2 regions of the Sinanaerobacter sp. ZZT-01 genome follow, and region 2 is predicted to be linked to the other one. Evidence: riboswitches for the same ligand, from Rfam matches in the RefSeq annotation. Region 2 holds a riboswitch; the other holds the start of a gene.
The links. A riboswitch is a leader RNA that binds a small molecule or an ion and turns the genes downstream of it on or off. The one in region 2 is predicted to bind thiamine pyrophosphate.
Positions count from the first base shown of each region.

Region 1: it holds a riboswitch for thiamine pyrophosphate, as region 2 does, so the genes downstream of both, thiM (hydroxyethylthiazole kinase) here and U5921_RS09320 (thiamine-binding protein) in region 2, are expected to answer to the same signal.

Region 1 is NZ_CP141728.1:2,854,301-2,870,666, forward strand. Features, by position in the region: gene ruvX (Holliday junction resolvase RuvX) at 1-15, shown strand, start outside; gene U5921_RS13835 (glycosyl hydrolase family 18 protein) at 87-1,472, shown strand; TPP riboswitch at 1,512-1,620, shown strand; gene thiM (hydroxyethylthiazole kinase) at 1,685-2,509, shown strand; gene thiE (thiamine phosphate synthase) at 2,487-3,140, shown strand; gene U5921_RS13850 (HAD family phosphatase) at 3,133-3,783, shown strand; gene thiD (bifunctional hydroxymethylpyrimidine kinase/phosphomethylpyrimidine kinase) at 3,780-4,565, shown strand; gene thiC (phosphomethylpyrimidine synthase ThiC) at 4,567-5,871, shown strand; gene U5921_RS13865 (hypothetical protein) at 5,961-7,490, opposite strand; gene U5921_RS13870 (GIY-YIG nuclease family protein) at 7,660-8,001, shown strand; gene U5921_RS13875 (DUF2087 domain-containing protein) at 8,022-8,288, shown strand; gene U5921_RS13880 (helix-turn-helix domain-containing protein) at 8,337-8,921, shown strand; gene U5921_RS13885 (sensor domain-containing diguanylate cyclase) at 9,214-10,632, shown strand; gene U5921_RS13890 (zinc ribbon domain-containing protein) at 10,652-11,065, shown strand; partial or broken gene U5921_RS13895 (GNAT family N-acetyltransferase) at 11,156-11,773, shown strand; gene U5921_RS13900 (hypothetical protein) at 11,939-12,886, shown strand; gene U5921_RS13905 (LysM peptidoglycan-binding domain-containing protein) at 13,025-13,789, shown strand; gene U5921_RS13910 (LysM peptidoglycan-binding domain-containing protein) at 14,609-14,911, opposite strand; gene U5921_RS13915 (AAA family ATPase) at 15,103-15,903, shown strand; gene U5921_RS13920 (polysaccharide deacetylase family protein) at 16,058-16,366, opposite strand, start outside.
Region 2 is NZ_CP141728.1:1,948,260-1,964,625, forward strand. Features, by position in the region: gene typA (translational GTPase TypA) at 1-1,662, shown strand, start outside; gene U5921_RS09305 (ABC transporter ATP-binding protein) at 1,778-2,539, opposite strand; gene U5921_RS09310 (ABC transporter substrate-binding protein) at 2,552-3,565, opposite strand; gene U5921_RS09315 (ABC transporter permease) at 3,565-4,341, opposite strand; gene U5921_RS09320 (thiamine-binding protein) at 4,310-4,615, opposite strand; TPP riboswitch at 4,695-4,804, opposite strand; gene U5921_RS09325 (chloramphenicol acetyltransferase) at 4,970-5,629, shown strand; gene U5921_RS09330 (HD domain-containing protein) at 5,630-6,118, shown strand; gene U5921_RS09335 (xanthine phosphoribosyltransferase) at 6,282-6,854, shown strand; gene U5921_RS09340 (BMP family ABC transporter substrate-binding protein) at 6,904-8,028, shown strand; gene U5921_RS09345 (ABC transporter ATP-binding protein) at 8,074-9,591, shown strand; gene U5921_RS09350 (ABC transporter permease) at 9,596-10,675, shown strand; gene U5921_RS09355 (ABC transporter permease) at 10,676-11,602, shown strand; gene U5921_RS09360 (zinc-ribbon domain-containing protein) at 11,948-12,121, shown strand; gene infC (translation initiation factor IF-3) at 12,191-12,721, shown strand; gene U5921_RS09370 (DJ-1 family glyoxalase III) at 12,825-13,367, shown strand; gene U5921_RS09375 (LysR family transcriptional regulator) at 13,502-14,422, shown strand; gene U5921_RS09380 (F0F1 ATP synthase subunit A) at 14,634-15,326, shown strand; gene atpE (ATP synthase F0 subunit C) at 15,367-15,591, shown strand; gene atpF (F0F1 ATP synthase subunit B) at 15,609-16,106, shown strand; gene atpH (ATP synthase F1 subunit delta) at 16,090-16,366, shown strand, end outside.

The sequences.
Region 1 (16,366 bases), 910 kb from region 2:
AATGAAACACTCTGAAGAAATAAAAAAACAGGTCTTTCAATAAATATAATTAAAAAATTTAATCAGACTGGGAGAATTAGAAGCATATGTATACCAAACAAAAAATAAAGAAATGTATAATAGGGGCGCTCTGTTTTTGCCTCTTGAGTATTTGCGTTCCTGTCTCTGTTTACGGAGCAGAAACGACGAATGACAGATTGAATTCAAAATTTAGAGCAGGAGCTTATTTTCATTATTCTTATAAAACAAATTTAGATGATATTCGTTTTGATAAGCTGGATTATATCGTCTATGCTTTTGTTGAACCCTATGCAGATGGAAGTTTTCGCCCTTTAGAGAATCCGGATCAGCTAAAAGATTTGATAGAAAGGGCACATACGCATGGAGTAAAGGTTTTTATGGGGATCGGAGGCGGTTCTACTGCTATGGATTTCGATGTTATGGCTTCGGACAAGAATTCGATTATCCGTTTTATAAAATCAACTATGGGTCTTTTTGAAGATTATGATTTAGATGGAATCGATATTGATTGGGAAAGCCCATTAGTCGGAGAATCTGCAAAAAATTGTGAATCAGTTATGCAGCAGTTAAGTAAAGAATTGAAAGCAAAAGGAAAGTATTTCACTGTAGCAGTTTCAGGTACCTATAAAGCAGATCAAGGTATCCCCAGTACAAATGGATTTACCGATGCATGTCTTGATTGCTTTGACTGGATCCATGTAATGACCTATAGCTTGCAAAGAACAAATAGTCCTTTGTGGTTCCCGGACGTATCCCTTCAGTACTGGCACAATATAAGAGGAATTAGTACAGACCGTTTGGTAATAGGTGTACCTTTTTATGCATTACCAAGCTGGAAAACATATCGTGATTTAATTGCAGAAGATCCAGAATATGCATACATAGATCAAGTATTGGGAGCAGATGAAACACAAGAATCGAATTACAATGGCATCAATACCATTCGTGAAAAGACAAAATTGGGTTTGCAGAATGGCGGTGGTATGTTTAGTTGGGTTATTAATGTCGATGCTGCAGGAGAACAAAGTTTGACTGCATTGATTTATGATACGATTAAAGAAGCACAGGCTATGGGAGTATCTAACTTTGTTAATAAGCCGACAGTTGTTTATAAGAACAGAGAGATCATGTATGATGCAAATTCCGGATATCCTTTTATTGATGCGGCAAACCGGACAATGGTTCCATTTCGAAAAAGTGCAGAAGCCGTCGGAATGACGGTAAGTTACGATGCAGTAAACCAGGTAGCCAAAGCGACTGGAAACGGTAAAACAATCCAAATTCCAATTGGACAACCAAGCATTACCGTAAATGGACAAACGATTGCATTGGATACACAAGCCGTGATTTACAATAACCGAACTTATATTCCAATGCGTGCTTTCTTTGAAAATGCCGGATGTACGATCAAACAATGGCACAATAATACACGTACAGCATACGTAGAATAATGCGAATTGTAATTTGACAAGTATAATAATCTATGATACATTGAAAAAAAAGGGAGCTTGTGAAGCAGGCTGAGAGGAAGTAATCGAACTTCGACCTATATTACCTGATTTGGATAATGCCAACGTAGGGAAAATAAACACAGAAGTAAATTTTATTTTTGAGTTCATATTCCTATGAGTATGAACTCTTTTTATTTGCGGGGAGGTCAGATATGGATCAAAGAGTCATTGAGACAGTTCGAGAAAGAAAACCGTTGATACACTGTATCACCAATTATGTAACAGTAGTGGATGTTGCAAACATGCTATTATCATGCGGCGGTGCACCGATTATGGCCGATGATATCCGGGAAGCAGAAGAAATTACAAGTATCTGTGGCGGGCTGAATATAAATATAGGAACATTAAACGAAAGAACCGTCCAGTCAATGTTTGCCGCAGGAAAGAAAGCAAACGAATTGAATCATTTCACCATTCTCGATCCGGTTGGGGCGGGAGCCTCTTCGCTACGTACCAGAACAACATTTCGACTTTTGGATGAAGTGAAGTTTTCCGTAATACGAGGAAATATCTCAGAGATAAAAACAATAGCAAACGGAAGAGGGACGACACAGGGTGTTGATGCAGATATCAAAGATGCAATTACAGAAGATAATCTTTTTGCAGCAGTTGATTTTGTTAAGAAATTGAGTAAAAAAACAGATTCGATTATTGCAGTAACCGGAGCAATTGATTTGGTATCTGATCAAGATACCACTTATGTCATCCGAAACGGGCATCCAATGATGTCTCATATTACAGGAAGTGGCTGTATGCTAACGGCTGTGATTGCTGCCTATGGTACGGCAAATCCAAACTGCCTCCTAGAAGCAACGGCAGCTGCAGTCTGTGCAGTTGGGCTTTCCGGAGAAATTGCCCGGGAAAAGATTCGGGAAATACATGGAGGAAACGGTTCATTTAAAGCATTTTTCATGGATGTAATGAGTCAGATGAACGATGAAAAATTGAAGGAAGGTGCTTTATTTGAAATTCGATAAAAAAAACATCTTACTATATGCGGTTACGGATCGTTTTTGGATTGGAAAGCAGACTTTCTGGGAGCAAGTAGAAGAAGCACTGAAAGCAGGAGTAACCTTTTTGCAGCTTCGTGAAAAGGAAATGGAAGAGTGTGAATTTTTAAAAGAAGCAAAGCAAATAAAAGTGCTGGCTCGAAAATACAATGTGCCGTTTGTCATTAATGATAATGTTAAAATTGCACTGGAAAGTGATGCGGATGGTGTTCATGTCGGACAGAGTGATATGAGAGCTTGTGAAGTAAGAGCCCTGATTGGAGCTGAGAAAATACTAGGAGTTTCCGTACAAACTGTTATGCAGGCGAAAATTGCAGAAAGGGAAGGAGCAGACTATCTGGGTGTTGGTGCGATGTTTAATACATCTACCAAAACAGATGCTGCAGAGGTTTCCTACCGGACGTTGAAAGAAATTTGTGCTACGGTATCGATCCCGGTCGTAGCAATTGGGGGGATTTCTGCTAATAATGTAGCGCTGCTTTCAGGGAGTGGCATTGCGGGAATTGCAGTGGTATCTTCCTTATTTGGGGGTAACTCGATTTATGAAGCAGGAAAGAAGTTAAAGAAAGAAATTGAGGCAGTTGTTTATTATGAATAGTCTGATTAATATAAAAGGTGTCATTTTTGATATGGATGGGACTCTTTTAGATTCCATGCCCGTTTGGAATCAGGTAGCTGCATCTTATTTAAGAAAAAAAGGATATCAGCCTGAACCGAACCTCTGGGAGCAACTAAAGTTTTTAAGCCTTACACAAGGGGTTGCATTCATCAAAAAGCAATATGGACTGATAGAGACGAACGAAGAAATTGAAAAGGAAATCAATCTCATCATTGAAGACAGTTATTTTAATGAAATTCCAATGAAGCCAGGAGTGAAAGCCTATTTGCAATTACTAAGAAGCCATGATATTCCAATGTGCGTTGCGACTGCAACGGATAAATATCTGGCGGAGGCTTGCTTAAAACGCCTCAATATCCAACACTATTTTAAAACTATTGTGACGTGTCAGGAAGTCGGATGTGGTAAGGATACACCCGCTATTTTTGAAAAAGCATTAGACTCTCTTGGTACAGTAAAAGGAGAGACCTATGTCTTTGAAGATGCACTGCATGCAGCGATTACAGCTAAACATGCCGGGTTTCGAGTGATTGGCATATATGATGCAAGCGCAGAAGGAGATTGGGAAGCGCTGAGAAAAATTGCAGATAAAAGTATTTTTTCAATGGAGGAATTACTATGAATGTTGCTTTGACAATTGCGGGTTCTGATTGTAGCGGAGGAGCAGGAATACAGGCAGACTTGAAAACGATGACTGCACATTGCGTTTATGCAATGAGTGCCATTACTGCTTTGACTGCTCAAAATACAATGGGAGTACAGGCTATTTTTGAATGTGAGCCTGTATTTTTAGAAAAACAATTGGATTCTATTTTTACAGATATTTATCCCGATGCAACAAAAATCGGTATGGTCGGAAATATAGCTCTGATGACTGTTATTGCAGACAAACTAAAGCAGTATCGAGTAAGAAATGTTGTTTTGGATCCGGTTATGGTATCTACCAGCGGAAGCAAGTTGCTAACGGATCATGCTGTGAGTTCCATATTAAATTTACTGGCCCCTTTGGCAGACCTTCTGACACCCAATATTAGTGAAGCAGAAATATTGAGCGGAATTTCCATTAAAGATGCGGAATCTATGGAAAAATCCGCAAAGCTTATCTCAGAAAAATGTAATGCGGCTGTGTTGGTAAAAGGCGGACATAGCGAGAAAAATGCAGATGATGTCTTATATGCAAATGGAAAAATACAGTGGTTCAAAGGAGTTAGATTAAAAAATGAAAACACACACGGAAGCGGCTGCACGCTTAGTTCTGCCATTGCCTGCGGTCTTGCAAAAGGATTTTCTTTAGAAGTGAGTGTGAGAAATGCAAAGGAATATGTATCAGGAGCAATCCGGTCAAATCTAAATTTGGGAGAGGGGAATGGTCCAATAAACCATTGCTTTCAGATAGGAGGATGAAATGAGAAATTATACAACACAGATGGAAGCCGCACGTAAAGGCATTATTACAGAACAATTAAAAAAAGTAGCAGAAAAAGAGCGGATGGATGTAGCGGAATTGCTGCCGCTTGTTGCGTCTGGAAAAGTTGTAATATGTGCAAATAAAAATCATACATGCCTTGAGCCTGAGGGAATCGGTTCTATGCTTCGAACAAAGATCAATGTAAATTTAGGCGTATCACGTGACTGCAAGGACTATGATGTGGAGATGAAAAAAGTATTAGAATCCATTCGATTAGGAGCCCATGCAATCATGGATCTTTCATCTCACGGAGACACAATTCCGTTTAGGAGAAAGCTTGTATCCGAATGCCCTGCCATGATAGGAACAGTTCCGATTTATGATTCTGTGATTCATTTTCAGAGAGACTTGGCCGCTTTAACAGCTAAAGATTTTTTAGATGTGATACGGCTTCATGCAGAAGATGGAGTGGATTTTGTAACTTTACATTGTGGCATTACACGGAAAACCATCGATCAAATTCGAACACATAAAAGAAAGATGAACATTGTGTCTCGTGGTGGTTCTTTAGTCTTTGCTTGGATGTGTATGACCGGAAATGAAAATCCATTCTATGAATTCTACGATGAAATTTTAAAAATATGTAAAGAATATGACGTTACAATCTCTCTTGGCGATGCCTGCCGTCCGGGGTGTCTGGCCGACGGATCTGATGTCTGCCAGATTGAAGAACTGGTGCGTTTAGGGGAATTGACAAAGCGAGCATGGGAACAAAATGTACAAGTGATGGTTGAAGGGCCGGGACACCTTCCTATGGATCAGATTGAAGCGAACATGAAAATTCAGCAGACGCTGTGTATGGGAGCTCCATTTTATGTATTAGGTCCGATTGTAACGGATATTGCACCAGGCTATGATCACATAACCGCAGCAATCGGTGGAGCTATTGCTGCTGCCTCTGGTGCTGCATTTTTATGTTACGTAACACCAGCTGAACATCTTGCACTGCCCAATGTTGAAGATGTAAAACAAGGTATCATTGCATCAAAAATAGCAGCGCATGCAGCCGATATCGCAAAAGGAGTACGGGGAGCAAGAGAAGAGGATGATCGAATGGCAGACGCAAGGCGTACTTTGGACTGGGATGCGCAATGGACCCGCGCAATTGATCCTGAAACAGCAAAAATGATACGTGAGGAAAGAAAACCAGAGCATGAAGATACCTGCTCGATGTGTGGGAAATTCTGTGCGGTACGGAGTATGAACAAGGCACTTTCTGGTGAATATATAGACATTTTATAGTAAAGAGGTTGCTCCATTCAAAGAATACTTTTATTTCTAGAATGGAGCAATTGATTTTATAGCAAATTGTTTAATTTATAAAAGTGAGATTAATTCATTGAATGAAATAAAGTTACATGATCGAAAATGACCGGAAGATTCTTGGATAAAATATCCCAATGCACTTCGAGCATTTCTTCAATATCTGCTAGATACTCATAATGAAGTTTTTCAACTGGACAGCCATCAAAATGAGTGTTTCCATCTGTCTTAAATACTTCACAGCCTTGGAATGGATTTGCTGTTCCAAGATACAAATCATTGAAGGTATCAATATAAAGAGTCCTCCCGCCATAGTTGCTTGGATTGCAAAGACCTCTTAAGGTGACCCACTTAAAATGAACACCATCATCAGACACATAAAAATCAAAACCAATTGAATATTCAAATTGGTGAAGAACTGCTATAATTTTTTCATAAATAGAAAGGATCATTTTAGTATTATGAGGACCAATGGCATTTTCAATTGCTGTTTTATTTGCTAGTAAGATTGCTAAGAGCAGCTCCATATTGCTAGAATCATCAAATGTGCTGACAATGAGTTGTTTATTAAATTCTTTCATTTGCCAGGCATATACATTAAATGGATTATTAAATCCAGATCCGAGTCCGGATAAACTTTCCTTTCTCGTTCCTGTAGATGGGGTTGAAGGTAAAAGAGGTCTACCTCCGACTACCAATTCCCAACGGTCTTTTTGATCAATGCGTAACACATCGCAACCCAATGGGACAGCCCATGCAAATGGTAGCTCCTTGGCTGCATTCACATAAAGATAGCCGTTAAATTCTTCCATACTAAAGGTATATTTGTTTAATGAATCACCAAATCCTTTGTCAGCTACCAATGTCCAATGATTCATTTCAGGCTCTTCGCTGTTTGTTCTCCAAATCTGAACTCCATCGCTGTTTACAGTTGCCACGTATATTTTATCGTGAAACTCACTCATAGCCGTGATCTGAGAATGTGGATTACAGCTTGAATCAAAATAAAGTGCAAATGGGTTTATAACAGGTTCCCAATCGTAAAATTCAGGATTTTGACTGCGGTAGAGTGGTGGAAAGGATGTTGTACTGAATTCGTCAATTGGAGCAACATACAGATAATTTCCATGTCGAAGCATTGAATTGGTTGAAGAGCCAGGCAGCTCATACATCTGAACAAAGAACCAATTGATTCCATTGCTGGATTTTAATATTTGCATTGAAGTCTTTTCTCCAACAGCTGCCGCATAGATACAAGGAGCACTGTTTGGCGGATTATCCTGCATCATAAAACGAAAACCTGTCAGCTTAGAGTTTTGTTTTGCCTGAAATACTCTTTCCCATTTTTGCGAACCGTCTTTTTTATAGCGCCATATTTCAGCAGAGTGGTTAAGTGGATTATTTGGTTTAATTAAAAAAGGTATTTGAGCATTTGGCGCAAATTTTTTAATCGTGGAATACGGGATGTTTTTTCCGGTTCCGACGTAAATATAATCATCTAGTTCACACATAGACCAAGCGTAGTTGTTTTGTCTAGCGTTATTCAAATCATTTAGATCAAACCCGTTTAATGGGGTTATTTTTTTAAATTCATACACAATGTGATTCCCCTTTCAAGGTAATAATAATGTATGCAAAAAAGAAGAAACTGTACACTATAAAAATTCAGATCAAAACTCTACGGTTCGTTGATTGCTTCTTTCTCTTTTATGGGTGTATACTTTTACAAGGGTTGACTGCATGTTGATTTGAAAGAGAGGTGATCTTATGGAGCAAGGCCGAAAAGAAAAGATAAATGCTTATAAACGGCGCAGGCTTAACGGAGGTGTTTATCAAATTAAAAACCTTATAAATGGAAAATGTCTTCTACAGAGTACTACTGATTTGGCCGGAAGTAAAAATAGATTTGATTTTTCTTGCTATACAGGAAGCTGTATTAGTTATAAATTGCAAAAAGAGTGGACTATATTTGGAAAAGATTCTTTTGTTTTTGAAGTTTTAGAAGAATTAACTCAAAAAGAGACACAAACAGAAAAGGAATTCAGTGAAGACATAAAGACATTAGAGGAAATCTGGATGGAAAAGATTGACCCTGATATACTATATTAGAGAAGGAGTGTTTGATCGTTATGAAAGCGATAGAAACGTTTTTAGATGAAAACGGAAAAATTATTCGATTGCCCGCCAAAGGAGAAAAGAAGAGAGAAGTATTGCTGTATCTTGCTGAAAAATTTTCATATAATCAGGATTATACAGAAAAAGAAGTAAATTCCATAATTGATCATTGGCATACTTTTGGAGATTATTTTTTACTGAGACGGGAGTTAATTGATTCTCATTTTTTGTCGAGAACATGGGATGGTAAAAAGTACTGGAAAGAATCGTTTTTGGATTGATGTAAAAAAGCTGGGATTTTATTAAAAAAGGTGGAAAGGAGTGAGAAAATGGATTGCAAAAAGGTTGGAGATTTAATTTATACGCTAAGAAAAGAAAAAGGAATGACCCAAAAAGAAATTGCGGATCTTATGAATATTAGTGATCGAACGATCAGTAAATGGGAACGTGGGTTGGGCTGCCCGGATGTCTCGTTACTTTCTGATTTATCGCAAATACTTGGAGTAAATATAGAAGAAATTTTATTGGGAAGAGTGAATCTCAATGAAAGTGTCGGAGGAAACATGAAAAAGATAAAATTTTACGTCTGTCCGCAATGTGGTAATTTATTGACTGCGGCAAGTGAAGCAAATGTTTCATGCTGCGGAAGAAGATTAAATGGTTTGACAGCAGAAAAAGCACCAGATGAACATGAACTTAAGGTAGAATCGATTGAAGATGAATTATATATTTCATCCGATCATGAGATGAAAAAAGATCATTTTATTTCTTTTGCTGCATTTGCAACAGGAGACAAGGTCTTTCTTGTAAAGCAATATCCGGAATGGGGACTGCAATTTCGCCTTCCACGGCTTGGACACGGAAAATTATATTTTTATTGCACAAAGCATGGGCTGTTTTATCAATTACTATAACAATATATTTTATGATAGGGAGCTTGTAATGAAAAATAAAGTTCCATTCATAAAAAATAAAACGAAAAGGGAGCAATGAAATGTTGCTCCTTTTTAAGTGGGATCAAAATAATAAAAAACGATTTTAATGAAAAAGTAAGCAAGAGAAAATACCTTGATAGGAGTGTTATTTTACAGAATAAATAATGTCGAACTTTAAATTTTGGTGTATAATAAAAACATATTTGCTAAAAAGCGAAACTAGATGTAGGTGTAACTTATGATAAAGTATTTGAAAATGCGGATAAGCTTAATGATTAGTATAATAATTTTAATTGGATTCATTTCGATTTCGTTTGTAAATTATTATACTTATGGCAAAGTGATCAAAGATGATATTAAAAATATATCAAAGCTGACTTCTACCAACATTTATTCTGATATTAACAATGAATTGACCAAGCCTATTTTCGTATCCTTGACTATGGCAAATGATCATTTCTTAAAGGATTGGTTATCTAACGAACAGGATCATTTAGACGATGTTGATTACATAAAAAAATTACAGGATTTCCTTGTTGGGATCAAGCTGAAATACAACTATAATTCAGTTTTTTTAGTTTCAGCACAATCGAATCACTACTACCATTATGAAGGTATCCATAAAAAAATTTCCGGAGACAATGAACACGATCAATGGTATTATACATTTGTTGACGGAGAAATGCTCTATGATTTAGATGTAGATACGGATGAAGTTGCAAATAACATACTGACGGTTTTTATTAATTGCAGAATTGAAGATGATAACGGTGCTCTCATGGGGGTTGTCGGTGTTGGCGTAAAAATGGATGAAGTACAATTCCTTCTAAAAAAATTTGAAGATAATTTTGACTTAGAAGCTTGTCTAATCAATGACAAAGGCTTAATGCAGGTTCATACCCGCAGCAAATTGATTGAAAAAGTAAATTTGTTTGATGAACCGGTGATTGCTCAATTTAAAGATGAGATAATAAAAAATAAAGAGTCATTGGAAACATTTCGCTACCGAGAGCAAAATTTAGACGGATACTTAATAACGAGATACATACCGGAGATGGACTGGTACCTTATGGTAAAAAAAGATACTTCAATATTAAAAAAATCCTTTCAGTCCCAGATGCTAAGCGATCTTTTTATAATTTTACTGGTCATTTTACTCTTACTTCTACTAGGGTTTTATCTAGTTCGCCGATATGAACAACATATTACAGAATTGATTAAGACCGACCAGCTGACAAATCTGCCGAATCGGAGAGCTTTTGATGAGTCGATTTACGATGCATTAGATCAATTTAATAAAGCAGGTAAATTATTTACAGTATTTGTATTTGATATTGACAATTTCAAATGTGTGAATGATACACATGGACATATTTTTGGAGATCAAGTATTAAGATTAATCGGGACTATGGCAAAAAAACAAATGGGAGCAGAAGCGTTAATTACCCGCTGGGGTGGTGATGAATTTGCGGGCATTCTTTACGAATCAGGAAGCGATCCGCAGAAGACAGCACAAGATTTAGTGGAATATATAGGTTCAATAGAAGAGCTGAAAGAACACGGAATTACAATCAGCTTAGGGATGACTCAGGTACAGTTTTTTGATACACCTGATTCGATCATGATACGCGCAGACCAGGGTTTATATGAAGCGAAAAAAAACGGAAAAAACCAGTTTCATATCATATAGTAAAGAAAGGGAGAAAGTCTTGAAAAGTATTAAGCCGGGTAGAGGGCCTTCCATGATGAATGGAATTGGGTCCATTGCAGCAGGAATATTTGGAATATTTTGGACGTTTTTTGCGGTCAGCATGGGAGCACCGTGGTTCTTTGCATTGTTCGGAATCATATTTGTAGGCATGGCTATTGTGCAGGCTATCTACAATTTAAATAATGCAACAAATAAAAATCGTTTTTCAGAATATGATATCGTGGAAAATTCAGAAGAGCGTGATCCGATGCAGGAATATATAAATAATAGAGTAAAAGACGAACAAGGCTCTGAAAGCGATATGGATCTAAAAATAGAGGATCAGAAGTTTCATTATTGTCCATATTGTGGAGCAAATGCAAACGCTGATTTTGAATTTTGCAGTAGATGCGGGAGGAAACTTCCAGATTAAGATCGCTTTTATATTCGGGGGGAGGGAATAACTTATGAATTTACAAAATGAACCGGTCATTTCTATCAAAGACTTGAAAATGAAAATCCATCTGCAGCACAGATTGTAATAGGGGACTTTTGCTTCTATGCGGGAAAACCAAATGAGAAACTTGTGGCTCAGGCGGCAGCACCGATTATGATTCCTCGGAATGAAGAATGGGGTCAAATCATTAAATCTGTTTGGAGAAATCGTGTAGAGGAGACTCTGCGATATGCAATTAAGAAAGAACCAAACATTTTTAACGTTGAAAGGTTGAAGCAATATGTGAAATCCTTAGGAGAAACATATACTCTCAAATTGATTGACCAGGAAATCTACGATTACATCATTGGTGAAAATTGGTCAAAGGATCTCTGCTCACAGTTTTTAGATTTCCATGATTATAGAAAAAGAGGAATTGGAGTTGCTGTAATCGATCACGGCAAACCCGTTTCCGGGGCATCATCATATACGATTTATAATGATGGTATAGAGGTTGAAATAGACACAAAGCCTGAATTTCGAAAAAAAGGACTTGCAACAGCTTGTGGTGCAGGATTAATTTTAGAATGTTTGGATCGAGGATTGTATCCAAGTTGGGATGCACATGATTTGCGTTCTGTTGCGTTGGCAGAAAAGCTTGGATATCATATGGATTATCCTTATACGGTTTACATTAAAAAGTAGTATAGAGTATATAATAAAATGCAGGGATTTTATGAAAAAATTGAGTTACATATTATTATATAATCCTATTAGTAAAAGGAGAACTGGAAAGAATATAATGTATGAACTAAATTTTACGTATGGGTAAGTATTAATTAGTCAGATAATGAAATGTAGGGGAGTATAATGGGAAATATTGAAATGGATCAATTAACACAGCGAATTAAGAGTTTGCAGAATAAGGTTACACGGAAGAAAAATCTGGAAGATATGATAGCAGATTTAGAAAATGAAAGAGCAGTTTTGGAAGAAAAAGAAAACATCTTGGAGTCATTGCGTGATAAAGAGCAGACAGATGTAAATAAATTAAAGGGTCTTAGCTTGTCTTCCGTGTATTATTCCATTACAGGACGAAAAGAAGAGCAGCTGCAAAAAGAATCCAAAGAAGCCTATGTGGCATCGGTAAAATATGAGCGGATTTGCACACAATTAAAAACGATCAATCAGGACATTCAAAGATATGAAGAAGAACTTGAAGATTTATCTTCTTGCGAAGGGGAATACGAACAGCTTTTAAATGAGAAAAAAGAAATTATGAAAAAGACGGACTCGCTTAATGGGCCTAAAATTTTTAAACTTGAAAATGAGTTATCTGCATTAAAGAAGCAGGGTAAAGAACTAAACGAAGCTTACTCAATCGGAAAAAGTGTTATAAATAAAATACACAGCATTACACAATCCTTAGACAGCGCCGAAGGGTGGGGGACTTGGGATTTGCTTGGTGGGGGGCTGGTTTCTAATATAGCAAAACATTCCCACTTAGATGAGGCAGAACAGGAAATACAGCAATTGCAAACTCTTTTAGAAAAATATAAAGAAGAACTTGAAGATGTGAAGATTCAATCTGAAGTACATGCGAAGGTCAGTGGTTTTTTATATTTTGCTGATTTTTTCTTCGATGGTATCTTTGCGGATTGGACAGTACTGAATCATATTCAAACGAGTCAAAATAAAATTGAAGATATTCATAAACAGGTTCGTCAGATGCAAAAACACTTGGATGATACGAAAAAGGAGATTCAAAATAAAATACAGCAAACACAAGAAAAATTGGAACAAGTGATATTAAATTGAGTAAACATATAAAATAAATAAAAAATAGCATGTTTTTCGAGGCATGTTATTTTTTTATCTTAGGCATTTTAAGCGAGTTAGTAGCAATATATTTTTTAGAACATATTATAAATTGAATAAATAGAAAGGAGGATTACAATGCAAGAGTACATCATACAACCCAATGATACATTATTTTACATTGCAAAGAAATTTGGGATCCCTTTAGTACAATTAATCAACGCAAATCCTGAATTAGCCAATCCCAATTTAATCTATATTGGGCAAGTTATAAAAATTCCTGACTTATTTAGGATCCCAGAACAATTTGATACAATAGAAGAAAATGCAGTAGGGGTTATCGATGATATTTATTTAGGTGATTGGGCAAAGGCAATTGGTAAGGTGGAAATTATACAAAAAGCAATGAACGATGCGATGACTTATCTACAGGAGGCCTATGTTCCAAATCAGCTTATATCTTCAATGAATACTGCAATTCGTAGTTTAGATCAAAATGTAATGCAAAAAAGAACTTATCCTGCAATTTCTCAAGCAAATCAAGTCACAAGATTTCTTGCTGATATGCTGGATTATTATGAAGTGATCATTCCGCCAGACATAAAAAGGCTATCTTATCTAGGCAGGCAGATGATTATTAATATCGAAAGTAACGATTGGAATGAAGCAAATAATAACTACATGACTGCAAAAAGATATTGGGAGAGATTAAAACCCGAACTTGACGAAAAATACAATGATAACATTGTTGAATTTGATATGTTGTTAAATGATTTAGGAGAATCCATCAAAAATAAAAATTATGAGATGACAATTGAAAATATCGTTGCAATGCTTGATGGTATTCAAATGTTGGAAAATGATTTTGCAGAGCAAAGACAAAATGAAATGGCTGCAGAGTAAGTATGATATAAGACTTTTCATTTTATAGCTACTTATTTATGTAAGTTAATAACTGGGTAATGCTATTTACATTGCTCAGTTATTTTTATTATATTTCAAAAGTATAAAGACTTAGGGGAATTGTATTATAAAATAATATAAATTTTATTCTAGACACTACAATTATTTTAAAATGTTTTATAAGGAAAAGAAAGCAGAAGAGAGGCGTAACTATTCCTAAAATGTGTGTTTTCGGAATAGTTAATAAGGTTTTTGAAAAAACAGGCCATTTATAATGCTTTTAAGCCACATTTTATATAGTTATTATATTCTGATATTTATAACAATATATAAATTATCTTTCTACTCTACTATGCGGTTCTATATTGTGAAATTCTTTAATTCGATTTTAACTATTTTTATCAAAGCTTTTCTATCTCAAAAACCTATAGCCTCATTCCATAATTACACTCTATCTAAAATATTTCTTATAGATCATGCATTATTTTTTTTAGTAAATCTTTTGGTTCCTCATTAACTTTATTTAAAACAATCCTTCTTAGTAGCTTATAAAAACTACGTTAGAATCAATCAAAATTACAATTTTATAATCCTATTGAAAATTGCACAATAAAACGTTGAAATTTCAACGTTTAAAATGGACAAAGCTTAAATCTTCGATTTAAGCAACTTTTTTTTTGTTTTAATAGTTTTATACCTTAAAATCTTTCTTTGAAATTAAAAATTATCATATTTTAAGGAATCCTATCAAAATATATGTAATTTACAGATTAGATTAATCTTTCAAATTTTAAAAGCATCATGTTATCCTTATCCTTATTAAATGGATGCTGGGATCAGAATGGATTGTCCAGGTTGTATAGAATCGGCGGAAATTTGATTTATCATACATATTTCATAAATGACTGCACGAAGATCTTGATTGGATGGTCCAAATTCTTGTGCCAATTTCCATAAAGTATCTCCAGCCTGAATCTGAATTTCCGTATAATCAATGCGTGTTAAACTGTTTGATTGATATAATCCGGATAAAGAGTTTATTAGAATAATAAGGAGTATAAATAATAGGCTCATAAAAATAGTAAAACGAGTTTTTGATACAATTCGATATTTTTTAGTCATTTTAAAATCCTCCATTTTTTCTCACGAATTCCTTTGTTTTTTAAAGCTCACCACAAAGAACAAATGTTTGTATGTATATAATAGCAGAATGTATGTTCGATGTAAATGCTTTGTTGAAACATTTGTTCTTTTTTGTTTTTATGTTATAATTAATTGTAGATGTTTTAATGAAAAAGATAGGAGTACACAAAATGGTTTACTTAAGAGGCTTTGAATTTTCTAAAAATATAGATATGACACAAAATATTTATCCTTATAATATTTTGAGTTCAAATAGACTCGACACGATGTTTTTTGATTCCATTACATTACTTTATGGAGGAAATGCTTCTGGAAAATCAAGTATATTAAATATCCTTGCAAATCATTGTCAGTTAAATGGTTTGGTTTCTTCGCAAGCTTATGGAAAGCCTTTTTTTCAATATGTTTCAGAATGCAAAGCCGTTTTTGCAGACGAAATAGTAAAACTTCCGCCAGAAAGCAAATATATTAAAAGTGAGGATATTTTAAATGAAGTAAAGCAAGTTGAGGATAAAAAAACAATGCTTGATGCTTATATACGTCATTGTGCAAAAACACTTGGAATAGAAAGCGCCGACGAAACGACGATCGAAAGAAGAATGCATTCTGTGAAATTGACAAAGGCACTAGAGAATTTGGAATTCAGTAAAGAAAAATATTCAAATGGTGAGGTCGCATTTCAAATATTAGAAGATGAAATAAAGCCGGATTCTTTATACTTATTAGATGAACCAGAGACTTCTCTTTCTCCAAGCAACCAAATAAAGCTCGCAGATGAAATAAGAAGAAGTGCACGATTGCTCGGATGTCAGTTTATTATCGCAACACACTCCCCTTTTCTTTTGGGAATATTGGATGGAAAGATATATGACCTAGATCAAAAAGAAATAACGGAATCTAAGTGGTATGATTTGGAAAATATTCGGACTTATTATAATTTTTTTAAGGAAAAAGAAATATGTTTTCAATGACTTGCAGTGCTAATGAATGTTAAGAAAAATTTAATTGAAACTGATTCTTATAAAAAAGACCTCTTGCATAAAGGAATGGTATTTTTTTATCCTTTTAAAAGGTCTTTTTTGTCTATAATTTATTCGTTGTAATTCGTTATAAAAATAAGAATATTTACTTATAATAATAAATTCGTTCGATGATATTTTGTGAATTATTTGTATCGCAAGGGATACGTTTCATTAGGCGCAGAGAGTCATAATCTCCGATTCTTACTTGATTAATACCGCTATTTGTTGTAACCGTAACCTTATATTTTAAGTTTCTTAACAATCCCTCTGTTTGTATATTATATTTGCCGTAAGGATATGTATAGACAAAATCATCATAGTTTAAATTTTGTTTAATCAATTGTTTCATAAGCCTTGCATCTTGAGAGAACATATTACTGTAATACTCCGGTGATTCATATGAATTTTTTAT
Region 2 (16,366 bases):
GAAAGAGAACGAGGAATCACAATTTATTCAAAGAATTGTTCCGTTATGCATGGTGATATTAAAATCAATATTGTAGATACACCGGGTCACGCCGATTTTTCTTCGGAAGTGGAGCGAATTATAAAGACAGTAGATACGGTAATTTTATTAGTGGATTCCAGTGAAGGACCAATGCCACAAACTCGTTTTGTCCTTCAAAAATCATTAGAAATGGGACTGAATCCAATTCTTTTAATTAACAAGATTGATAAAAAAGATCAAAGAGCTGTAGAAGTTGTTGATATGGTATATGAGCTGTTTATGGAGCTGGAAGCAAATGATAAGCAGTTGGATTTTCCGATTTTATATGGGATTGCGAAGCGGGGAATTGTGCAGTATGAATTAGATGATGAGGGAAAAGACATCATACCGCTTTTTGACACGATAACCTCTCATGTAGAACCTTATGATGATCTGACGGAGGAGCCTTTGCAGCTTCAAATTTCAACTTTGGCTTATGATGATTATATTGGACGGCTGGGAATCGGAAGAATTTACAAGGGAAAAGTAAAAAGCGGACAAGTTGTAAGCGTAACCAAAGAAGATGGCACGATTGCGAATCGAAAAATCAATCAAGTCTTTGTATATCGTGGCTTAAAACGAATGCCGGTAGAAGAAGCAGAATGTGGAGATATTGTAGTTGTTTCGGGTATTTCTGATATCAGTATCGGTGAAACGATCTGCAATGAAGGAAAAGCGAGTGCAATGCCTATGATACACATTGAAGACCCAACACTTTCTATGAACTTCATGGTAAATAAATCTCCATTTGCAGGGCAGGTTGGTAAATTTGTTACAACAAGACATATCAAAGAACGTTTAGAAAAAGAATTAGAAGTAAATGTAGGACTAATTGTAGAGCCGCTTGATTCTACAGATGGGTTTAAGGTTTCCGGAAGAGGAGAACTGCATTTGTCTATACTGATAGAAAACATGAGACGGGAAGGGTATGAATTGGCAGTTTCAAAGCCGGAAGTCATCATGCATAAGGGAGAAAATGGGAAAAAGATGGAACCGATTGAAGACGTGGTGATTGAGGTGCCGGATGAATATTCCGGAACTGTCATTTCTAAGCTGAATATGCGAAAGGGAATGATGAAATCCATGTCGGGAAAGGACGGGCGTTCCCGTTTGGAGTATGCCGTTCCGACAAGAGGTTTACTTGGATATCGAAGTGAATTTATCAATGATACGCGAGGAGAAGGAACTCTGGTAAGACGGTTTGATTGCTTTGAGGGATATAAAGGAGAGATACCGCAAAGAGTAAATGGAGTGGTCATTGCACAGGAGGAAGGTGTTACGACACCGTATGCATTGAATAATATCGGAGAGAGAGCAACGCTGTTTGTTGATCCTGGTGTTAAAGTGTATGAGGGAATGATTGTTGGTATGAACAGTCGAAATGAGGACATGATCGTGAATCCATGCAAGGCTAAAAAAGTTTCCAATATGCGGGCTGCTGGAAGTGATGATACGATTAAGTTGTCACCCCCCAGAGTTTTTACCTTGGAAGAAGCTTTGGAATTCATTGACGATGATGAATTAGTTGAAATAACACCGGATGATATCCGACTTAGAAAGAAACTTTTAAAAGAGCTGGAGCGACGCAGAGCGGGCAGATAACAGCGAAATTATGCAGTATACAAAATAAAGATAGATTAGATATTTCATTTCATTTAACAAAAGACTGTAATTTGATCAATGTCAAATTACAGTCTTTTGTATTTATATCATTTATTCAGTTTTTATCATTAATTTTTTTTATAATCTCGCGTTTCATGTCTATAAATTCTTTTGTTGTATAAAAATCAGGGCTGCGTCGGTTTTGTGAGTCCATTGACAATTCATGCGTAATTTTTCCGGGGAAACCGGACATGATATAAATTCGGTCGGAAAGTATAATCGCCTCATCAATATCATGAGTAATGAAAAGTGTTGCCGTCTGGTGTGCATCAATAATATTTGAGAACCATTGATGCATGGAGGTTTTAGTCAGTGTATCCAATGCGCTGAACGGTTCATCAAGCAGCATAATTCGATCAGAAAAAAGATAAGCGCGAAGGAGCGCTGCACGCTGTCGCATTCCGCCTGAAAGCTGAGAAGGATATTTTTTTTCGCAGCCGCTCAATCCGAATTCTTCAAAATATTGACTTGCCTGCTGATAAGCTTGCTTTTTCGGAATCCCCCTGAGAAGAAGAGGCATGCATATGTTGTGTAAAATAGTTTCGAATGGCAAAAGAAGATCCTTTTGCTGCATGTAGCTGACTTTTCCAGCCTGACCTGTTACTGCTTCGCCATAAATCTTTACTGAGCCGGAGTCCGGCTTTTCCAGTCCGGAGAGAATGTGAAACAGTGTTGTTTTACCAATACCACTGACACCGAGAAGAGACACCAGTTCTCCTTCGGCCACATTGACATAAATGTTTTCGATAATGCGTTCATTTTCATAGCTTTTACAGATAGATACAGCTTCCAAAGCTGTTATTTTTGGTGTATTCATAAAAAGCTCCTGTTATTGAGGAAGAAATTCATTTGTAAAACCGGAATGCCCTAGTGGAGAAGGAATTAATTTTTGCTCATACATCCAGTCATAAAATGCAATCCAGCGCTGCTCGTCAAAGCTTCCCCATTTTGTCTTTTCCGCCTTGTATTCTTTTGCGAGAAATTGCTGACTTGCAGTCACTAAATCTAAGGAAAGCTCAGGTACTGCATTCACTAGAATTTGAGCCGCATCTTCTGGATTTTCAATTGCATACTCGTATCCCTTTGCGGTTGCTTCCATGAATTTTTTAGAAGTCTCGGGGTTCTCCTTTAAAAAGTCATTGTTTGCGATGATAAGTGGTGTGTAAAAATCCAAGACGGGTGTTTCGTCGCTGAACTTAATAAAATTAAAGTCAACATTAGCTAGTCTTGCAGAAATAACGTCCCAAGCTTCATAAACCCATACGACATCAACATCACCTGAGCGGATTAAAGAAACGGAATCCGTAGCTGGTGCAGGCACGGTTTTGAGTTTGCTGTAGTCGCAGCCTGCATCAGTCATAGTTTGCTTCATAATTGCAAGCTCTGTGGGACTGTCCCAAGATGCATATGTTTTTCCTTCCAGTTTGGAGAAATCGTCAATTCCTTTTTCTTTTTCGGAAATTAAGCCTGATGTATTATGATCTATAATTGAGGCAACTGCGGTAATCGGCAAAGGGTTGTCGAGAGTAAGTTCGGTGCCTAAACCTTCTTGCACGTCAACGCCGAACTGCGCTTTGCCGCTGGCGACCAAGGCAGATGCGCCATTTTCCGGAGGTATGACAATTTCTACATCTAATCCCAAATCTTCATAATAGCCCTTTGCTTGTGCAACGTATACCCCGGTGTGGTTAGTGTTTGGTGACCATTCCAGTACAAAGGTGATTTTCTCTAAATGATCTGCGGAGCTATCCTTTGGATTGTTTGCACCGCAGGAAGATAGGATTAAAAGGAATGATAAGATTAGAATGAGTGCAGCTTGTTTTCTTATTTTTAAGTGTTTCATTATTCTTCTCCTTTGTTTAAGTATTTCCATGGCATAGATTTCTTTTCAATAATATCGACTAATTTCATGACGAGTAAACTTACGATGCTGATGAGGAAAATGACAGCAAACATTTTGTCAAAAGCATAGGATTTTCGCACGCGAGTCATATATACGCCTAGTCCCTGCAACCCGCCCAGCCATTCCGATATGACAGCTCCAACAACGGAATAGGTAGCGGCAACACGTAGACCTGCAAAAAAAGATTCCCTTGCTGCTTTTAATTTGACACGAAATAAAATTTGAAAAGAGCTTGCCCCCATACTTTCCAGTAAACGGATCGAATCGGGATCGACGGCACGCAGCCCGCTTAACGTACTGATTACAATCGGGAAAAAACAGGTTATAAAGATCAAGGTGATCTTTGGCGCAATTCCAAAGCCCATCCAAAGAACCAGCAGGGGAGCAATGGCAATAGTCGGTACGGTTTGTGTCAATACGATGACCGGATGAACTGCTTTGTATAACACAGAGAAATGATCCATGATGACAGCAATCAGAACACCGAAAAAAACACTCAGAAAAAGACCGATGACCGCTTCCTGAAAGGTGGTCACAGAATGCTGCATCAGAAGCGGAAAATCGGTAACAAGAGCATTGAGTACATCTTCCGGAGCAGGAAGCATAAAGGGGGGAACCCATTCCATCCGGCAGGTAAGCTCCCATAGAAAAAGGATAAGTGCCAGGAAAGAAATAGGATAAAGCTTATTGGTGATGCTTCGTAACTTTTTTGTCAATGCTCCATACCCCCGCATCCGGATTATAGAAAATTTTCACATAAGAAGCGACGCTTGGGGCCCCTGCACGTATACAGATAAGCTGACATTCTTTCACAATGTTCATAAGAGTATCGTAATCACCTTCTATAGTCGTTTCAAACGGACCGACATAGGTATTTAAGCCGGTCGATTTTATATAATCGATTACTTTGTCTACGACACGAATCACTTCTTCTCCCTCGACATCCGGTAATACTTGGATTGCAATGCTTGCTTCTGGTTGTTTCATCATAGTTTACTCCTTTATTTCTTATTCAATTGGATAGAATGCGTGAAACGTTAAAAAAATTGCGCAGGTTACCCTACGCAGAAAAACAAAAACGATATGTTCCTACGTTGGCATTATCCAAATCAGGTTGTGGGTCAGAAACGAGTCAGTTTCACTCTCAGCCGGATTCACCCAGCTCCCCATTTAGAATACTTTCAATTATAGAATAGACTCGATATGCGTGAAAGTCAATCATTTATCACAGATTATTAAAGAATGAAAATAAGCATGGAGAAGTGCATTTTAATAAAAAATCTGATACAATGTACGGAAGGAATGAGTAAACATCTTATTGGGAAGATAGAAGGAGTTTATTGCATGAATCAGGCAGAATTTCATTTGATAGATATGGAAAAATATGAACGGCGAGAGCATTTTGACTATTACATGAAAATGGTCCGCACCAATTATAATTTGACCGCTGATCTTGACCTAACCGCTTTCTATAAAAGGATTAAGAGTAAAAAAATTCAATTTTATCCGGCTTTTATATATGCCATAATCATGGGGATTAATCAGAATAAAGAATTTCGAATGCAGGTCGATGCAGAAGGAAGATTGGGATATTGGAATTTTCTGCATCCCTCTTATACGATTTTTCACGAAGATGATCATACTTTTTCCGATATATGGAGTGAATTTCATCCGGATTTTTTGACATTCTATAAAAATGCAACAGAGGATATGAAAACGTATCGGGGGGTAAAGGGTGTGAAGACAAAACCGGATAAGCCGCAAAATTTCTGCCCGATTTCAGGTGTCCCATGGCTTCACTTCACGAATTACAGCTGCGATACATTTACGGAGCCGCACATGTATTTTCCGGTGATCAGTTTTGGAAAATACATAGAAAAACAGGAGAAGGTAGAAATTCCTCTATCTATTTTTGTAAATCACGCGGTAGCAGACGGGTATCATTCATGCAAATTATTTAATGACATACAGAATATTGTAGAGAAAGCAGAGGAGTGGATTTAGATGGATCGGATTTTAAAGTTACAGAAGGAACTTTTGTATGTGATTGGAGAACAAGAGGGAAAGAAAAAGGAACGAGATCACAGCTTAGACTGGGAACGTGTTCATATGGCTAGTTGCGCCCGTTTAGGATATTTAATGGCACAAGAACGTGGACAGGATGCGGAGCTTGCTGCCTGCGCATGCAGCGTGCATGATTTTGGAAGGATTTTAACCGGCGAGCAGAAGGGACATGCAGAAGAAGGATACCAGCCGGTGAAGAAATTTTTATATGATTTAGATTTATTTACAGAAGAGGAAATTGACTTAATTTCATTGGCGGTAAAACATCACAGCAGCAAATCAGAGATTGGAAGCTGGATTGAAGAAATTGTAAAAGATGCAGATGTAGTGGACTGCTATCAATATGGCATGCCCCTCCTTCGTGACGAACAGAAAGTGCGCTATGATGCGTATATGAATCGGAATCAATATAGACAAACGGAAAGATAAGCGAATATTTAATCGAACGTTGTAGAATATTGTTCGTGTTTTCGACCATTTATTGGTTTTTTTATAGGAATTTATTCTGAAATATTGAGAAAACTATTTACGAAACCGAGTGACATTCATTATAATAATAAATAGGGTTTGCAGTAAAGAAAGGTGATAAAAAATGCAGCTTTTAAAGGATAGAATCATACAAGATGGAGTCGGAATCGGTACAGAGATATTGAAGGTTGACTCTTTTTTAAATCATCAGATTGACGTAGAACTTCTTGATCAAATCGCACAAGAATTTAAGCGTTTGTTCGGAGATCAAAATGTAAATAAGATATTAACAATTGAAGCTTCTGGAATTGCAATTGCATGCATCACTGCGATGCATTTCGGGAATTTACCAGTCGTATTTGCGAAAAAAACGTCTCCGAACACAATGACGGACGAATTTTACGGAGCAGAAGTAAAATCTTTTACAAAAGGAACGGTTTCGATTGCCAGAGTCGCTAAAAAATACTTACAAAAAGGTGATCGAGTGTTGATCGTGGATGATTTTCTGGCACATGGTGAAGCTGCGTTCGGAATGGCAGACTTAGTGAGACAAGCCGGAGGCAAAGTAGTTGGAATCGGAGCTGTTATTGAAAAGCAATTTCAGGGTGGGGCTAAAAAACTCAGAAAAGAAAGCTATCGCGTAGAATCCCTTGCGGTTATAAAGTCCATTAAGGACGGTAACATAGAATTTCTTTAATTAGAAATAAACTAAGGAAACAAAGGATAATGAAAGAAGGAGAGCGAATATGAAAAGAATTTTGGCACTGTTAATGGTTCTTGTGCTCGTGATGGGCGCATTTTCCGGTTGCGGCGGAACAACCAAAGAAGCAGAAGAGGAAGACGACGTACTGACAGTCGGATTCATTTATGTAGGACCGGCAAGCGACGGCGGGTTTTCGGAAGCGCAGGATAATGGAAGAATAGCATTAAAGGATCATTTTAAAGGAAAAGTAAAGACTTTAAAAGTGGAGAGTGTTGCAGAAGAATCCCAAGCAGTAAAAAGTGCTGCAATTAATCTGATGGATCAAGGCGCAAGTGTAATCGTAGCTACGAGCTTTGGATTTATGAATCCAATTGATGAATTGGCGAAGGAATACCCGGATGTCAAGTTCCTTCATTTCTCCGGAAATAAAATGAACGATACAAACTTTGGAAACTATTTCGGTGCAATGGAACAGCCGAGATACCTTTCCGGCATCATCGCTGGAATGACAACGAAGAGCAATAAGCTTGGATACGTTGCAGCTTATCCTTATACCGAACTTATTATTGGAATTAATGCATTTACTTTAGGCGCACAATCCGTAAACCCGGATGTGGAAGTAAAGGTTATTTATACAAACAGCTGGCATGACCCTGCGCAGGAAAAAGAGGCAGCGGAAGCGTTATTGGATCAAGGTTATGACGTCATCGCACAGCATTGTGATACAGCTGGCCCTCAGATTGCAGCAGAAGCAGCAGGTGCTTATGCAATCGGTTATAATATGGACAGCAGTTCTGCTGCGCCTGGAGCTTATTTAACAGCACCGGTATGGAATCACGGAGCATACTACATTGATCAAATTCAGAAAATCATGGACGGAACTTGGACCCCGGGTGCTTATTATGGTACAATGGCAGACGGATACGTACAGCTTGCTCCGTTGACAGATAATGTTTCTGCGGAAGCAAAGGCTAAAGTTAAAGAAGTTCAGGCTAAGATTGAATCCGGTGAGTTCAATGTCTTCTCAGCTGGAGATAAGGATGTATTATACAATGACGGAAGTGTTATGATTCCGGCAGGTACTTCTTTGGACCGCGATTCGATTTGGGGAATTTCAAATCCGGATACTGCTATGACGAAGCTTGTGAAAGGTGCGACCGGACAATAATCTAAGAATATTTGTTGCTAGAGTAAACACATCGGAGGGCTTTTTATGAAGCAGGAAATCGCAATCCAAATGCGAGATATTTCGAAAACATTTGGTGAGGTAAAAGCAAATGAAGATGTGAACCTAACTGTATATGATGGAGAAGTACATGCACTGCTCGGTGAAAATGGGGCGGGAAAAAGTACTTTAATGAACATGCTGTCGGGGATCTATACCCCCGACAGCGGTTCTATTTCTATCCACAATAAGCAGGTTCACTTTACATCACCGAAGGATTCCATTGCACTGGGAATTGGTATGATCCATCAGCACTTTAAATTAGTAGAGGTGTTAAGTGCAAAAGAAAATATTATTTTAGGCGAAAAGAACGGCTTTTTTACAAAAGGAAAAGAATTAAGCCGAAAGATCAGAGAGATTTCTGACCGCTATGGACTGGATATCGACCCTGAAAAAAGGGTGTATGAGATGTCTGTAGGGGAGAAGCAGACACTGGAAATTATTAAGGTGCTCTATCGGGGAGCAAAGATATTAATCATGGATGAACCGACGGCTGTGTTGACGCCACAGGAGATCAAACGGCTGTTTCAAATCATTCGAAATATGAAAGAAAAGGGTTGTGCGGTTGTTATTATCACGCACAAGCTGAATGAGGTAATGGAAATCAGTGATCGCATTACCGTTTTGAGAAAGGGAAAATCAGTGGAAACTGTAGAAACTTCTAAGGTAGAGGTTCCTAATTTGATTGAAATGATGGTCGGGAAAAAAGTAAACCTATCCATCAAAAAGAAAGAGATTGAAAATAAGAAGGTTCTGTTAGAGGTGGACAATCTGCGTGTTGTCAATCAGGAGAAAAAGAATGCGTTGGATGAAGTCAGCTTTTCTTTGTACGGCGGAGAAATTCTTGGTGTTGCCGGAGTGGCCGGAAGCGGGCAGAAGGAACTTTGTGAAACGCTTGCAGGACTTGTTAAAGCAGATAAAGGACGTATTTTCTTTGAAGGAGATAATATCGTAGGAAAAACACCGAGAGATATTATTCAGCTTGGAATTCGTATGGGTTTTATTCCCGAAGACCGACTGGGAATGGGTCTTGTAGGAACCATGGATATTGTGCACAATATTATTTTAAAAGACTATCAAAAACAACCGGGCTTATTTTTAAAGAGAGAAGACAGTACTGCCAAAGCGAATAAGATTGTGGAACGGCTGGATATTCAAACACCAAGCATTTATACCGAGGTAAAAAAGCTTTCCGGAGGAAACATTCAAAAAGTTCTTTTGGGAAGAGAGATTGATTCCGAACCAAAGGTGCTGATTACAGCTTACGCAGTACGGGGACTTGATATCGGTGCGTCTTATAAGATTTATGATTTATTGAATGAGCAAAAAGAAAAAGGTGTCGGTGTCCTTTTTATAGGAGAAGATTTGGATGTTTTAATGGAGCTATGTGACCGTGTTATGGTACTTTGCAATGGAAAGATTACGGGTATTGTCAATACAAGTGAAGTAACAAAGGAAGAAGTCGGTCTGCTTATGACCGGAGGTTCCTTGGAAAAGGAGGCATAGGCTTATGTTAAAGGTAAATAAAAGAGCAGAGCTTCCAAAAAACAGGGAATCTATCATTCGGATTGGAGCAATTCTATGTTCGATCATCTGCGCCGGACTTGTGCTTGCAATTATGGGGTTTAATCCGGTTCAAATATTTCGGGAGATCATGCTGGGAGCTTTTGGAACGCAGATGAGAATGCAACAGACCGCAGTGAAGGCAATTCCTCTTATAGTGACTTCGCTGGGTATTCTGGTTGCATTTAAAATGAAGTTTTGGAATATTGGAGGAGAAGGACAAATTATGATGGGAGCATTTGGTGCTGCATTGGTTGCATTAAATTTGCCGAATACTCTTCCGATGCCGATTATGCTGTTATGTATGGCAGTTGTAGCAATTCTATTTGGTGGCATATGGGCATTTATCCCTGCTTATTTTAAGGCAAAATTTAATACGAATGAAACGATTTTTACTCTGATGATGAACTATATTGCCATCAAATGGGTGACTTATTTGCAATTTGGACCTTGGAAGGATCCAGCTTCACAAGGATTTCCAAGAATTGCAACATTTTCAGAAAATGCAGTACTGCCAAAGCTATTTGGCGTTCACATTGGCTGGGTGATTGCCTTAATTTTAGTTGTACTTATTTATATATTTATTAATCACACGAAAAAAGGTTATGAAATTACAGTTGTAGGAGAAAGTTTGGAAACAGCACGCTATGCGGGAATGAATATTAAATCCATTATTATTAGTGCGATGTTGATTTCCGGGGGACTTTGTGGTCTGACTGGTATGATTCAGGCTTCAGCAATAGAAAAAACATTAACCGCAAATATTTCTAATAATTATGGATTTACTGCAATTATTACAACTTGGCTTTCCCGTTTATCTGCACCGGTGATCTTAGCGGTATGCATCATTTTTGCGGGCTTGCTTCAGGGAGGTGCATATTTGCAAATTGCAATGCAGGTTCCGGCTTCGGTAGCGGATATGATTCAAGGAATTATCCTATTTTTCGTATTAGGAAGTGAATTTTTCCTGCAATATAAAGTTTCTTTTACAAAATCAGAGAAAACGACAATTAAGGAGGTGGCATAAATGACCCCATTTTTAATTGCTGCGGTTGGTGCGGCCATGCCACTGCTTTATGCGACACTGGGAGAACTGATAACAGAAAAAGCAGGCAACCTCAATCTAGGTGTAGAAGGCATGATGCTGATGGGAGCGGTCATTGGATTTTCCGTAGGACTTCATACAGGAAATCCTTATTTAGCTCTGCTTGCGAGCCTTGCAGCCGGTGCAGCCGGTGCGGCGATCTATGCTGTTCTTACGGTTTCTCTTATGGCAAATCAAGTGGTCACAGGACTTACACTTACGATCTTTGGTACGGGGTTTTCAAGTTTTGTTGGTGAGGGATTTATGGGAACAGCAGCTCCTGCCGCAATTAAATCCCTTTCAGTGAAAATTGCAATTCCCGGACTGTGTCAGATTCCGGTTTTAGGACAAATATTATTTTATCAAGATATATTAGTGTATGTTGGATACCTTTTGGTAATTGCAGTAACAATTTATTTGAATCAAACGAAGCTGGGATTGAATCTGCGTGCAGTTGGTGAAAATGCGGCAGCTGCAGATGCTTCCGGTATCAATGTCGCTTTTTATAAATATGCACATATCATTGCTGGGGGAGCGATGTGCGGTCTTGGTGGTGCCTATATGTCTTTGGTTACGGTTCCTGTTTGGCAGGAAAATGTAGTAGCAGGCAGAGGCTGGATTGCTGTTGCGCTGGTTATCTTTGCATCATGGAAGTCCTGGAAAGCTTTGGTAGGTGCTCTCGTATTCGGAGGTCTTAATATTTTGGGATTGCGTTTGCAGAGTATGGGAATTCATATTTCACAGTATTTAGTAGATATGCTTCCTTATGCGGCAACGATTCTAATCGTAATTGTCAGCACGAGGAAAAATAGAAAAGAAGATATGAATCCTGCCGATTTAGGTGTATCTTATTTTCGTGAGGAACGTTAAATTTAGGAAGAATATCAAAATTTATTTGAGAGAAGCAGACTATAGTCTGCTTCTCTTTTTAGGATCTTTTAATCACTCAAAAGCATGAGGTTAAATCTTAGATAAAATAATATAGATATGACATAATACTTTAATTTTTGCAACAAAATTTTAGAAATTCATAAATATTTTCTGAATCTTACTTGATTAATTTAAATTATTATATTATAATCAAAGAACTGATATAGATTTTATTAGTTATTTTTATTAGTTATGGATTAATTAATTATGGATAACACTTCTTTGATTTATTTAGAGAGATGTTTCTGATTTTGAAATCCCGAATAAACAAAGGAGATTCGTGTTATGGCTGACAAGACAATTACGTGTAAAGATTGCGGGGCAGACTTTATTTTTAATGAAAGTGAACAGGCATTCTATAAAGAGAAGGGATTTGAAAATGAACCCCAGAGATGTCCTGCTTGCAGAAGAGAAAGAAAACAACAAAGAAATAGAAGACCGAGTGGAAATAGATACTAATACAGAATTTATTTCAAGTATAAAAGTGGATTCAATGATATCCACTTTTATTTATATGTAAAAAACTATATGGAGGTGTTTGGCATTAAAAAAAATGGATTGTTAATTAATGAGGAGATTAAGGACAAAGAAATTAGGCTGATTGATATGGACGGCACGATGTTGGGGATAGTACCTGTTTCGGAGGGCTTGGAATTGGCGGCACAAAGAGATTTGGACTTGATAAAAATTTCCGCGAATGGAGTTCCGCCTATCTGTAAAATAGCTGACTATAATAAGACTATGTATGAACAAGCTAAAAAAAAGAAAGAAGCAAAAAAAAATCAAAAGGTTGTAGCTTTAAAAGAAGTAAGACTTTCTGTTAAGATCGAAGAACATGACTTGAATCTTAAAATCAAGAATGCTTCTAAGTTTTTGTCGGGAGGCAATAAGGTAAAAGTAAGTATACGTTTTAAGGGAAGGCAGCAAAAATATAAAGAGGATGGAGTAGGAGTTCTTACAAGATTTGCGGATGCAATCAGTGAGGTTGGTGATATTGAGAAGGCCCCTTCCATCGAAGGAAGAACGATGATTATGATTGTAAGCCCGAAAAAGAAATGAGATTAGAAATTTAGGCGTCTCCATGTTTTAAATGGAGACGATGTAAGAATATAGAAAGGAGAAGATATAATGAGCTTTTAAGGTTCATTATAAAGGGATTAAGATGTGTGTTTATGTACATTTAGCAAATGGATTTGAAGAAATTGAAGCGATAACAGTTGTAGACGTTTTAAGAAGAGCTTCTGTTGCGGTTCAGACTGTATCTATTGGTAAAGAAAAAATGGTTACCGGTGCACATGGCATTCGTGTGGAAGCAGATTTGCTTTTTCAAGATGCAGATTATCGATTATGCGAGATGCTTGTCTTTCCAGGGGGAATGCCGGGAACTTTAAACTTGAAAGAACACAGCGGCCTGAAAGAAAAGGTGATCGCTTTTAATGAAAATAAAAAGTGGATTGCTGCTATCTGTGCAGCACCGATGATTTTGGGCGAGTTGGGTATTTTAAAAGATAGAGAGGCCGTTATATATCCGGGAATGGAAAAACATTTAATTGGTGCAAAAATAACGGCGCAGCGTGTAGTACAGGCAGAACATATCATTACGGCAAAAGGTCCCGGAACAGCGATGGAATTCGCATTAAAGCTTGTAGAGCTTTTAACAGATGAAGAAACCAAACAGAGTTTGAAAGAGGATATGGTCATATAAGGGATGGTTTTAAACCATCCCTTATATATTTGTAATATAATTGCAAAATTTTTTTTTATATTTTATCATTGTAGTATAAAAAAAATCTATATATAATAATAAAGTTAGACAAATTGAAGCCAAGGGAGAAGCAAATGGGCAATAGCAGAGACTTATATAAAGAAAACTTTTCAATTAGCTTTGAATCTTATAAGGTTTTTTATCATGTTGCGACTTTATCGAGTACGACACAAGCAGCAGAAGTTTTGTTTTTGACACAGCCTGCGGTCAGTAAATCCATTCATAATTTGGAAGCAGAACTGGGATGCAGCCTTTTTAACCGTACACAAAAAGGAATGGTGTTGACAGAAGAAGGTAAAATTTTATATAAATATATTTTAAATGCATATAACAGCATTATGATAGGTCAAAAAAAATTATGGCAGATGATTAATATGGAGAATGGGATCATTCGGATTGGTACTGATGAAATGACCGTATATTTTGATCTTTTACCGAAGTTAGAAGCATTTAATGACAAACATCCGAAAATAAAAATGGAAGTGATGAGCTACAATAGGCAGGGATTAATAAGAGGAATTAAGGATAGTGAAATTGATTTCGGCGTGGTCATGCTTGAAGACGAAAAATTTGAAAATATTGAAATTCATGAGTTAAATGCCGTACAATATAGTTTTATTGTCGGCCCAAAATATAAAGAAATGATAAAGAAAAAGTGGAAATTAAACGAAATTGTTCAGTATCCAATTATTTCTCTTGAGAAAGATATGAGTGCGAGAAAACATATTAATGATTATTTTCTTGCAAATGGATTGCTGTTTCATCCAGATATTGAGCTCACCACAACTTCTTTAATCGTACCTTTTACAGAACGGAATTTAGGAATTGGTATTGTAGCAAAACATTTCGCAGAAGACTCGATTAGGCAGAAAAGATGTTATGAAATCAACGTTTCTCCTGCAATTCCAGATCGCAGAGCCTGTGTATTAAATGGGAAAAAACAGTCGATTTCATTAGTTGCAAAACAGTTCCTGTCCGATATTTTTTTAGACTGAGGGATGAAAAAAAGTTATAATCGGCATAAAAATTATTTATTTTACAAAAAACTATATATCCACTATCATTGTTCTAGTGTCGAACAATGCCAGGATAGAATGCAAGAAAGCATGGAATCATAGAGGTAACGTTAACGCGGAGCTTCTATTTTTTTGAGGAAATTTTTAAAAATTATGATTGGCAGAAAAAAAGGAAAGGGGTTGATAAGCTTTGGATACACTATCAGAGGAGTTGATACGCAGATTAAATACGGAAGTTTGTTTTGAAATCCCTATTTTTGGTGGCATACCCATTTACCAAAGCGTGGTTGCTACATGGGGAATTATGGCTTTTTTAGTTGTAGGTTCTGTTTTTTTGGTTCGAAATTTAAGTGTTGTTCCGGGCAAAAAACAGCTTGCTTTGGAAATTGTGGTCGGCGGATTCTTAAAAATGTTCAGTGAAACTTTAGGAGAAACTGGAAAACAGTATGCTCCTTATTTGACAACTGTATTACTCTATTTAGGAATTGCGAATTTGACCGGAGTAATTGATGTGGCACCACCAACAAAGGATTTGAATGTGACAGCGGCTTTAGCCCTGATCAGCATTGTTTTGGTTGAGTATGCGGGAATTCGAGCAAGAGGGATAAAAGGGTGGGCTAAAAGCTTTGCGGAACCGATGCCAATTATTGCACCCATTAAGATTATGGAAGTTTTTATGAGACCTTTGTCGCTCTGCATGCGAATGTTTGGAAATATTTTAGGAAGCTTCGTTGTGATGGAGCTGTTGATGCTTGTTGTTCCGGTAATTATTCCGGTTCCATTCAGTCTGTATTTTGATTTTTTTGATGGACTTGTGCAAGCGTATGTATTTGTGTTTTTAACCTCTTTATTTATAAGAGAAGCAGTTGAAAAAGAAGAATAAAAATCGGTAGATGCCGTGAGAAAAAGGAGAGTGTATTATTATGACAACATTAATTGCAGTTGGAGCAGGTCTTGCAGTATTAGCAGGTTTGGGAGCTGGGCTTGGTATCGGTATTGCCACATCAAAAGCTGTGGACGCAATCGCAAGGCAGCCGGAAGCAGAAAATAAAATTAGAAACACCCTGATTTTAGGCTGTGCACTTGCAGAAGCTACTGCGATTTACGGTTTTGTAGTGGCAATTATGATTATTATTTTCCTAAGGTAAGTGCGGAGGCGAGAAGAATGACAGGATTAAATTGGAGCTTTATTTTTACCGTGATTAATTTGATCGTTCTTTATGCTTTGATGCAGAAATTTTTATATCGCCCTATTTCAAATATTATGGAGCAGAGAGAAAAATTAATTCAGAATCAATTAAATTCGGCTAAAGATACAGAAAAAGAAGCATTTGAATTAAAAGATAAATATGAGAATTCTTTATTAAATGCACAAAAAGAGGCAGATTCGATCATCAATCATTCGAAGATTCGTGCACAAGAAGAGTATGATTTGATATTGCAGAATGCAAATGCTGCGGCAGAACAGGTAATGAAAGAGACCACAAAAACCATCGAAATTGAACGGGAAAAAACGATGCAGAGTATTTCTGATGAAATTGCGGCCTTGACTGTTTCGGCTGCTGAAAAGGTGATCGGAAAACAAGGAAACGGTGCTTTCGACCAAAACATGATAAATGAATTTTTAAAAGAAGAAGGTGCTTTCAGTGAAAAGAGAGAGTGACAGCTATGCAAGAGCACTTTTTGATATGGGAATAGAAAAGAAGCGCATCGAAGAGAGCTGGAACTTATATAAAGAAACTCCGGAATTGAAGAAAGCGCTCAGCAATCCTTCTGTTACAAAAGAAGAAAAGCATAAAGTGATTGATTTGCTTTTTCCTGAACCCATGCGTAACTTTTTGAAAGTGCTTTGTGACAATGGGAAGATAGATCTTTTTAAAAAAATCTATGAGTCCTATGAAAAAATGGATATGGACAGTAAAA